Regions from separate parts of the Thermosynechococcus sp. B3 genome, predicted to be linked through region 1. Evidence: predicted binding sites of a transcription regulator. Region 1 holds the regulator's gene; the other holds the start of a gene.
What was found. The regulator HrcA, encoded in region 1, represses chaperone genes, less so after heat shock. The targets are predictions, from matches to a motif close to TTAGCACTCNNANNNTNNGAGTGCTAA.
Positions count from the first base shown of each region.

Region 2: the regulator HrcA is predicted to act here: its motif matches at 3,181-3,207, upstream of groES (co-chaperone GroES).

Region 1 covers NZ_CP097584.1:2,496,036-2,501,526, reverse strand. Annotated here, with positions in the region: gene M0646_RS12350 (recombinase family protein) at 1-835, shown strand, start outside; partial or broken gene M0646_RS12345 (IS630 family transposase) at 935-1,782, shown strand; gene hrcA (heat-inducible transcriptional repressor HrcA) at 1,926-2,984, shown strand; gene carA (glutamine-hydrolyzing carbamoyl-phosphate synthase small subunit) at 3,078-4,226, shown strand; gene M0646_RS12330 (carbohydrate ABC transporter permease) at 4,223-5,101, shown strand; gene M0646_RS12325 (IMS domain-containing protein) at 5,094-5,491, opposite strand, start outside.
Region 2 covers NZ_CP097584.1:1,772,169-1,777,659, forward strand. Annotated here, with positions in the region: gene uvrA (excinuclease ABC subunit UvrA) at 1-889, opposite strand, end outside; gene groL (chaperonin GroEL) at 1,064-2,701, opposite strand; gene groES (co-chaperone GroES) at 2,770-3,081, opposite strand; gene M0646_RS08800 (carbohydrate ABC transporter permease) at 3,269-4,093, opposite strand; gene M0646_RS08805 (MORN repeat-containing protein) at 4,512-5,144, shown strand; gene M0646_RS08810 (folylpolyglutamate synthase/dihydrofolate synthase family protein) at 5,114-5,491, shown strand, end outside.

The sequences.
Region 1 (5,491 bases):
GGATTTTGTCGAGCATTTTCTCCTCTATGGCTCCCTCAGTGCGGCGGTGCGCTTTATTGCCACCACCCACCACAAGCAGATTAGCGTAGCGACCGGTCGGCGCTGGTTGACCCACCCCGTCTATCGCGGCCATCTCTACTACCAAGGGAAAACGGTGATTCCCCAGACCCATGCCCCCCTGATTGCCCCCGATGAAGCGGCTCAGGTGGATCGGCTGTTGCGACGCCAACGCTCTCTGCCTCGTCGCAGTGCCAGTGCCCCCCATCCTCTGGCGGGATTGGTGATTTGCCGCCAATGTCAGCAACGCTTTGGCCGGACTCAGGTGCAACCCTACCGCCAACCGAGCCAATATGCCTATTTGCGTCCCCTCCACTGTCCCCTCTCCCCCAAGTGTCGCAGCATTCCCTACGACGCGGCTTTGGCTGCTGTGATTGATCAAATTGCTGAGCGCCTGCCGCCCGCGATCGCCCAACTGTCGCTGCTGCCGCCACCGCTGACGGCTCAACTGCAAGCAATTGAAACCCAACTGCACCGCCTTGCCGAACTAGAAGCCCAAGGCCTCTTGGATCCCGAAACCGCTCAACTGCGCCGCTATAAACTGGCTGGGGAACGGGCACAACTTGAAGCACAGCAGGCGCAATTGCCTCCTAGCAATCTTGTGCAACTAGCGGTGACCCTTGGTCAGCCGCAATTTTGGTACCAACTCTCGGCAGCGGAGCAACGGTTTTATCTACGGGAATTTTTGCGGGCGATCGAGGTGACCAGCCGCCCCTGCCAGCCTTGGTCGATCCATCTGCAATTTATTTGGGAATCCCCCATTGGCAGTACTGCTTAGCCATTTCTAGCTGAGTTTTTATAGCCATTTCGAAAGGAGATGAGATATTTTCAAGAGGGATAAGCTATACTCAAAGAGTCATGAATGTTACTCAAGAATATGAGCTATAGCTTGGACTTACGAGAGCGGGTTGTCTCCTATATCAAGCAAGGTGGCAAAATCAGTGAAGCGACTCAAATTTTTCAGGTGAGCCGCGCCACTATCCATCGCTGGCTGAAGCGAGACGACTTAGCCCCCACAGTTGTCCCCCGTCGTCCTTGGAAGCTGGATTGGGCGGCCTTAGCAGCCGATGTTGCTGCCCATCCCGATGACCGTTTAATCGACCGTGCCCAGCGATTTGGCGTTCAAGTTTCCACCATTAGTTATGCCCTCGCCCAGATGGGCATCACCCGAAAAAAAAACAGATGCGTTACCAAGAACGGTGTGAAGAAGAGCGGCAAGCGTATCAACAGCAGCTCGACACATGGGTAGAGAGCCATGGGGAGGAAACGGTAGTCTATATCGATGAGACGGGGTTTGACTCTCGAGTAGAGTGTGAGTATGGGTGGTCAGCGCGAGGCCAACGAATTGATGGAGAGCGAGCGGGGAAGCGTCAGAAAAGAGAGAGTTTAGTCGCAGGACGGTATAGACACCAGAAAGACTTCATCGCCCCAATGCTGTTTTGCGGATACTTGAATGCGGTAGGGTTTGTGAGCTGGCTGAGTCAGTACTGTTTGCCGGCATTAAAGAGACCTTCGTTGTTGATTATGGATAATGCACCGATTCATCCGAAAGGGGCGATTCAGGAAGCGGTCAAAGCGGCGGGTCACGAGGTGTTATTTTTACCGAAATACTCTCCTGATTTGAATGTAATTGAGCACGACTTCAGTGCGCTGAAGCGAGCGCGGATGTATGCAGGGTCAAACAGTTCGATTGATGAGGTGATTCGCAAGTATTGTGCTGGATAATATCTCATTCTTGATTGGAATAGCTATAGTCACAAAAGACCAATCGCCATAGCGGCAAGTTGCAACTCAGAATTGCTGAAATACAAAGGCTAGTTTATAGATAGATAAAAAACACAGATAACAAGTCACAGGTGTAAGGGGTTATGACGATTGAACTCAGCGATCGCCAAAAGCAAATTCTGGGCGCCACCATTAACCATTACATTGCCACCGCAGAACCTGTTGGCTCAAAGGCGATCGCCACGGAATACAACCTCAACGTCAGCCCGGCCACGGTGCGCAATACGATGCTGCTCCTCGAAAAAAGTGGCCTGCTTTACCAACCCCACACCTCCGCAGGGCGGGTGCCCTCTGATTCTGGCTATCGCGTCTATGTGGATGAACTAATCCAGCCCATTCCCGATGTGGCTCGCAAAGCCGAGAGCCTCTTGAGTGAGCGGTTTATCTGGGGACAACAACGTCTTGAGGTGATCTTGCGGCAAGCGGCGCAGTTGCTCTCAGATCTCAGCGGTTACATTACGCTGATCACGCTGCCCAATCGTTTGGAGCGGCAGATTCGCCTCATTCAGCTGGTGGCTTTAGAGCCGCACCAAGTGATGGTCATTCTTGTTCTCGATACCTATGAAACCCAATCCGCCCTGATCCAATTGGATCAAGGGGAAGAGGAGCCTGAGCTGCGGGAGCGGACTGTACAGGTACTGACCAACTTTCTTAACCATCAGTTGCAGGGGCGATCGCTGGTGGAACTCAGTGCCATTGACTGGCAAAAACTGGATTTGGAGTTTCAGACCTACAGTCAGCAGCTTCAGACCCTACTGCGGCAGTTGAGCGATCGCTACAGCCAGCAAGGCACCTCCTTTGTCATCAGTGGTCTTGCCGATGTTCTCCAGCAGCCAGAGTTTTCCCAAGTGGAGCAGGTACAAATGCTACTGCATCTTCTCGAAGACCAACAGGATCAACTGGCTCCCTTGATCAGTGCCGATACCCAAGCCCCCTCGCAGGTGCAAATCCGCATTGGCAGTGAAAATACCTTAGCGCCGATGCAGTCCTGTACATTGGTCTATTCCTGCTACTGCTATGGGGACTCCCCCGTGGGCAGTATTGGCATTCTAGGGCCGACGCGGATGCCCTATGCACGGATTATTCCCCTAGTGGCCACAGCGGCAGATTATCTAACCGAACAGGTGAGTCGCCGCAAGTAAGAAAATCAAAACATCAGAGAATTCTTGTGCAGTCAACGGCCGGCTTTATCATGCACAATAAACTATTGGGCTTTCCCAGTTGGAGATATTGAAATGCCGACACCCGCCTTGCTGGTTCTTGCCGATGGTTCAGTCTTTCGCGGTTTTTCCTTTGGGGCACCGGGAACGGCCATTGGAGAGGTGGTTTTTAACACCGGCATGACGGGTTATCAAGAGGTACTCACCGACCCTAGCTATTGTGGTCAAATCGTGACATTCACCTACCCTGAGTTGGGCAATACCGGAACCACGCCCGAAGACGATGAATCCGATCGCCCCCAAGTGCGCGGTGCGGTTGCTCGCCATATTTGTGACATTCCCAGTAACTGGCGATCGCAACAATCCTTACCTGATTACCTCAAAGCCCATCGCATTCCCGCAATTTATGGGATTGACACCCGCGCCCTCACCCGCAAAATTCGTACTGTCGGTGCCATGAATGGCGGCATCTCCACGGAAATCCTTGATCCCATTGAACTGCTGCAAAAAGTCCTTGCCGCTCCCAGTATGCAGGGACAAAATCTAGCCAAGGTGGTGACCACCCGCACCCCCTATGAATGGACAGAGCCAACGCCCCCGGCCTGGGAATTTCGTCCCCAAACGGCCAGCGAAGAGCCACCGCTAACAGTTGTGGCCATTGACTTTGGTGTGAAGCGCAATATTCTCCGTCGCTTGGCCAGCTATGGCTGCCGTGTGATTGTCGTGCCGGCGGATACGCCAGCGGAAACGATTCTCAGCTATGACCCCGATGGCATTTTCCTCTCCAATGGCCCCGGCGACCCTGCGGCGGTTCAGGAAGGCATTGAAACCGCACGCAAATTACTGGTGGCTCAGCGTCCCATGTTTGGCATTTGTCTGGGGCATCAGTTGTTGGGACTTTCTTTGGGGGCGGAAACCTTCAAGCTGAAATTTGGTCACCGGGGGTTGAACCAGCCCGCTGGCCTGACGCGGCAAGTGGAAATTACCAGCCAAAACCACGGCTTTGCCATTACTGAAGAATCCCTTGCCCAAACCCCCGTTGAGATTACCCACTTTAACCTCAATGACAAAACCGTTGCCGGTCTGAAGCACCAAACATTGCCGATTTTCTCAGTGCAGTATCACCCTGAGGCCAGCCCCGGCCCCCACGATGCTGATTATCTCTTTGGCGAGTTTGTGGCGCAAATGCGTGCCTATCGTCAACAGCACCCCCGCAGCCAATGAAAGGGCGATCGCTCACCTCCTATCTCTTTCTTGCCCCTGCCTTGGGGTTACTCACACTGACGGTCTTTTGGCCAGCCCTACAGGCCTTTTTCCTTAGTTTCACTCGCTATGAGATGGATCTCCTGAGTCCGCCTGTGTGGGTGGGATGGGCCAACTTTGCGCAATTGTGGCGCGATGGTGTTTTCTGGAAAACCTTGGCCAATACTTTCCTCTATTTAGTGGTAGTGGTGCCGATTCTGGCGATCGCCCCCCTGCTGTTGGCGATTTTGGTCAATCAACCCCTGCGGGGCATCCACTGGTTTCGTGCTGCCTACTACAGCCCCGTGATTATCTCAATGGTGGTGGCGGGGATTGCTTGGCGCTGGCTCTATGCCCCCAATGGCCTCTTCAACCAACTGGTACAGGGTCTACATCTGCGGGACACCCCGATTCCTTGGCTGACAAGTCCCCAACTCGCCCTCTTTAGTGTCATGGCCGTCACGATTTGGAAAGGCTTGGGCTACTACATGGTGATCTATCTGGCGGGACTTCAGGGGATTAGTGGTGAACTCTACGAAGCGGCAGCACTCGATGGTAGTGACGGCTGGCGACAGCATTGGGATATTACCTTACCGCTGATGCGTCCCTATATTCTTTTGGTGAGCATTATCTCAGCAATTTCTGCCACGAAGGTCTTTGAAGAGGTCTATGTCATGACCCAAGGGGGGCCCCTCAATAGCTCCAAGACCATTGTTTATTACATCTACGAGAATGCCTTTCAGCGCTTAGAGATAAACTACGCCTGTACGATGGGACTGGTCTTATTCCTATTTATCCTGTCGTTGTCTCTCTTGAATCTCAAGTTTGGCCGACAGGTGGAAATGCCCCTTAGCTAACCACCTGCATGCGTTGAATCAACCATTGATTGCCGCGACGGGTAAAGGTGTAAATGACGCGGTAGGGATCGCTATAGGAAATATCATTGCGTAGCGTCCCCTGTTCATAGAAACGGGCATCCTCATTGACTTCCGCCAATACATCCACGCGATCGCTCCCTCGGGGACGGACTTCCTTCACTTCTAGGTTCTTGAGGGTATAGACCCAATGGCTGCCCTCGGATTTTAAGCTCTGTGCCCGCGATCGCCAGCGGCTGAGTTCTGGCTCCGCCAAAATCGTTGCTAGTTTGTCCACCTGAAACGTCATACCCAAGGCTTTGGCTTTAATTTGCTGCCACTGATGGAGGCGATCGCGTGCCATCTCCGGCGTTAAGGTGGTGGCTAAGGTCG
Region 2 (5,491 bases), 720 kb from region 1:
TGCGCAAATAGCCCAAGCCATGGCACTCTGGACAGGCACCGTAGGGGGAGTTAAAGGAAAAGAGCCGCGGCGATAGCTCATCCATCACGGCCCCATGCTCCGGACAGGCAAAATTTTCGGAAAATAGGAGCGTTTGACCCTCAGCCTCACCCTCGCGGGGTACCACACTGACCATTGCCGTACCATTGGCATGGTGCAACGCCGTTCGCAGCGAGTCCGCTAAGCGTTCCTCAATCCCCGGCTTCAGCACAAGGCGATCGACAACAATTTCAATCGTGTGGGCATGGTTTTTATCCAGTTCAATGGCATCACTGAGGTCGCGCACCTCACCATCAATCCGAACCCGCACAAAACCTTCACTGGCTAGACTCGCTAGCAGCTTCTTGTGGGTGCCCTTCTTGCCCTTGACAATGGGTGCTAAGACTTGAAAGCGGGTCTGAGGGGGCAACTGCATCACCTGATCCACCATTTCATCAACGGCTTGGGGGCGAATCGAGCGATCGCAATGGGGGCAATGGGGTTCACCCGCACGGCCATAGAGCAGCCGCAGGTAGTCATAGATTTCCGTGACTGTGCCCACCGTCGAGCGAGGATTGTGGGAAGTGGACTTTTGATCAATGGAAATCGCTGGACTCAGCCCCTCAATGGCATCCACATCAGGCTTATCCAACTGACCGAGAAATTGCCGTGCATAGGCACTGAGGGACTCCACATAGCGGCGTTGCCCTTCAGCAAAAATCGTGTCAAAGGCCAGAGAGGACTTACCGGAACCAGAAACCCCTGTCATCACAATCAGGCGATCGCGGGGCAGATCGAGGTCAATGTTTTTCAGATTATGCTGCCGTGCACCCCGAACCCGAATTTCACCCGTAGGCACTGGATCGCCCATGCTGCAAACTGCGAATGTTAAAAAACGTTACTTGAGGGTTATTATAGCAACGCTGCCAGACCCGTTTGGCACCATCCAATAAAAAAAGCGGGGTGTGGTTTCCCCGCTGTGAGTGTGACTTAGGTTACTTGCGGTGAACCCAGTGAGTCTGAGGGATTCACCGCTGGATTGGGCTTAGTAGTCGAAGTCACCGCCCATGCCGGCACTGGCACCCGCAGGATTGTTGTCCTTGGGTTCGGGTTTGTCAACGATGATGCACTCGGTGGTCAGCACCATACCGGCAATAGAGGCCGCATTTTGCAGAGCCGAGCGGGTGACTTTGGCAGGGTCAACGATACCAGCATCGAACATGTTGACATATTCATCTTTGGCGGCATCATAACCCACATCAAAGGGTTTTTCTTTGACCCGTTCGACAATGATGGCACCGTTTTGACCCGCGTTTTCAGCGATGCGACGCAGGGGAGCGCTAAGGGCACGCTCAACAATGTTGGCACCAATCAGTTCTTCACCCGTCAGGTGCTCAGCCGCCCAGTTGCTCAACTCAGGCGCCAAGTGAGCCAAGGTGGTACCACCGCCGGGGACAATCCCCTCTTCGACCGCGGCTTTGGTGGCGTTAATCGCATCTTCCAGACGGAGTTTGCGATCTTTCATTTCAGTTTCAGTGGCAGCACCGACTTTAATCACCGCCACACCACCAGCGAGTTTGGCTAACCGCTCTTGCAGTTTTTCTTTGTCGTAGCTGGAGTCGGTTTCTTCGATTTGGCGACGGATTTGCTCGCAGCGAGCTTTGACGGCTTTTTCATTGCCTTCGGCCACAATCGTGGTGTGATCTTTGGTGATGGTGATGCGGCGAGCTTTACCGAGCATATCCAGCTTGGTATTTTCCAGCTTCAGACCGGCATCTTCGGTGATCACTTGACCCGCTGTGAGGACGGCAATATCTTCGAGCATTGCTTTACGGCGATCGCCAAAGCCGGGAGCTTTCACCGCAGCCACATTCAAGACACCGCGCAGACGGTTGACCACGAGGGTCGCCAAGGCTTCTTTCTCGATGTCTTCAGCAATGATCACCAGCGGCTTACCGGCGCGAGCCACTTGTTCGAGGATCGGCACCAGATCTTGCACTAAGGTAATTTTCTTGTCGGTGATCAGCACGAAGGGTTCATCAAGCACCGCTTCCATGCGCTCGGTGTCGGTGGCAAAGTAGGGGGAGATGTAGCCCTTGTCAAAGCGCATCCCCTCAGTGACCTCGAGTTCGGTGGTCATGGATTTGCCTTCTTCGAGGGAGATCACGCCTTCTTTGCCCACTTTGTCCATGGCATCGGCAATCATCCGACCCACTTCTTCATCGTTACCGGCAGAGATCGCTGCCACTTGGGCAATGGCTTTGGAATCTTCCACCGGACGGGCATGTTCAGCAATTTTTTCGACAAGGAAGTGGGTGGCTTTGTCAATCCCGCGTTTCAGGGCAATGGGGTTAGCACCGGCAGCCACGTTGCGCAGCCCCTCTTTCACCATGGCATGGGCAAGAACCGTTGCCGTAGTTGTACCGTCACCGGCAGCATCATTGGTTTTCGAGGCGGCTTGGCGGATCAGCGCCACACCGGTGTTTTCAATGTGATCTTCCAGTTCAATTTCCTTGGCGATCGTCACCCCGTCGTTGACAATTTGGGGAGCGCCAAATTTTTTCTCCAGAACCACGTTCCGCCCTTTGGGACCAAGGGTCACGGCCACGGATTCAGCCAAGATGTCCATCCCTTTTTCGAGGGCACGACGAGCATTTTCGTTGTAGATAATGCGCTTCGCCATAGGTGTTTCCTACCTCAATCGTTCAACAGTGATGAAAAATCGCACAGAAATGAAGGAGTGTCAGCGACTTAGCCAACAATGGCCAAGATGTCTTTTTCCGAGAGGAGAACGTAGTCTTCGCCCGCTAGTTTCACTTCAGTACCGGCATATTTGGAGTACAGCACTTTGTCCCCCACTTTCACATCCATGGGCTGACGCTTGCCGTCTTCAGTGAGTTTGCCAGGACCGACGGCGGTCACTTCGCCCACTTGGGGTTTTTCACGGGCGTTGTCGGGCAGGAGGATGCCCCCTGCGGTACGTTCTTCACTTTCGCTGACTTTGACAAAAATGCGATCGCCCAAAGGCTTCACAGTTGAAACGCTTAGAGATACGGCTGCCATAGCGTACTGTTCTCCCAATTCTAAGAGTATGGATTGATAGCACTCACTGCACGGCTCATCGCGCAGTTTCTGGGGGGCAAGAGCATCACTTGCAATTGTTTAGCACTCTCACCCTTCGAGTGCTAATGTAGCGAGAGACGGTTGGCGATCGCAACTCCTGTTGCAGTACGGTTTTCCGAACGGAACTTTAGCTCTTTAGTCCCGTTGTGGCAATGCCGCGAATCAGTTGCCGCTGACCCAAGATAAACAAAATCATCACCGGCACAGTGGCAATCACCGCCGCCGCCATCATCAACGGCCAATCATTGGTGAACTGCTCCTGAAAATTGGCCAAGGAAAGCTGCACCGTGATCAGCTCTGGCTTGGTGGTAAAGACCAAGGGCTTAAAGAGATCATTCCACTCCCCAATGAAGGTGAAGATAAAGAGTGTGACCAAGGCCGGTCGGCTCAGGGGCAAGAGAATATGCCAGAGCACTTGCCAGCGATTGGCTCCATCCAAGAGGGCGGCCTCCTCAAGGGCAACGGGCAATGTGAGAAAAAACTGCCGCATCAAAAAGACGCCAAAGCCATTGGCCGCCGTCGGCAAGATCAAGGCGCCATAGGTATTGATCAGATGACCCGCCTTGAGGATGAGGAAAATTGGGATTACCAAAAGTTGAAATGGGATCACTAGGGTTGCCAGCATCAGCAGCAACATCGTCTGTTGCCCCGGAAACGAAAGTCGCGCAAGGGCGTAACCCGCTAGGGCTGAGGTCACCAACTGGAGCGCCGTTACCGCCAAAGCCACAAACGTTGAGTTGGCAAAGGCCAAGATAAAGTGTCCCTGCTGCCATGCTGCCTGATAGCTCTGCCATGTCCAGCCTTGGGGTGGCAACAATTGGGTAGGTAGGGTTCCCGGTGGCCAGCCCGACGTACAGAGCACCACCAGTAGGGGGCTGAGAACCAGCAACGCCCCCAGTGTCAATACTAGGGTCAACCCCAAGGAGTGACCCCTGCCCAAGAGCCGTTTCAGCCCATCCACAACCTTCCGCTCCCCAAACAAAACCCTGCGCCCTTCGGAAAGCCAGCCTCTTGGCGAGGGCTGCATGTCCAATTCTCCCTCATCCCTGCTTTAACTGCCAGTGAGGTACATTCTCCTTCCCCCTTTCATAGAGATTTATCTGCCCCACTCAGGGGGTTGGGAGGGCGCTTGAGGACATCCTTGCAATCAAGATTTTGCTCAAGACGCTATCAAGGGAGCACTATACCACCCTTTGCGTCTCGCAAGAGAGTGTTTGACCACCCTCCTGAGGACTTGCTTATTCAAAGTGCTGCAGGCACAGAGACCGATTCCAAGACAAAGCTTTGAGTTTCCTCCCCAAGTTTGCATAGGAGACAAGCTGTGCCAGTTAGAGAAGTTGCAATTGTCCACCCTTGTGGAGTGTCCAGTAATGACTCATCTGTACAACCCAAATCCTGCTGTTATTTACCGCTGGGTGATGAGTTCTTGCCTTGTTGGTTTAGGATGTGCAACCCTGCACTTAGCTCCTGTAACTGCCCAAATTGCCGTCTATGAAGGGCGGCGTGTCACCGGGGATGTTACCATGACACTTCCCGACGGCAGCACCTACAAAGGGGAATTGCTCAATGGTCGTTTTAATGGCCAAGGTATCCTCACAATGGCCAATGGCAACCGCTATGAAGGGGAATTTCGCAATGGACGCTACCACGGTCAGGGGGTGCTCACCTATGCCGATGGGGGACGCTACGAAGGGGGTTTTGTGGATGGCATCTTCAATGGCAAGGGCACTCTCCAACTGGCCAATGGTCAACGCTACGAGGGCACGTTTCTCAATGGTCAATACCATGGGGAGGGGGTGCTCACCTTTCCCGACGGTACCCGCTATGAGGGGCAGTTTCTAGCGGGCAAGTATCATGGAACTGGAACGCTCTCCTTCGGAGATGGCACAAGCTATGCCGGACAGTTTCGCAATGGCTTATTTGAAGGACAGGGGGTCTTTACGCTACCGGATGGCTCCCGCATTGTGGCCACATGGCGCAATGGTCGCCGCGAACCCCGCTAATCTGCTTCAATCAGGCTGTGAGTGATCCGCTGACGGCGGCGCTAAGTCCCTACGCCCGCTTTGGGGTGCGCCTTGGCCTTGAACCCATCCAAGCGCTGCTGAGTGCTTTGGGGTCTCCCCAGTTACAGGTGCCCTTGATCCACGTTGCGGGGACAAATGGCAAAGGGTCGGTGTGTGCCTATTTGGATAGTGTTTTGCGGGCGGCGGGCTATCGCACGGGGCGTTATACTTCACCCCATCTGTTGAGTTGGTGTGAGCGGATTTGTGTCGATGGTGAACCCATTGCCCCTGAGGTCTTTTTGACCTTGATTCAACAAATTGAAGCGGTACTGCCACAGGTGGCTTAT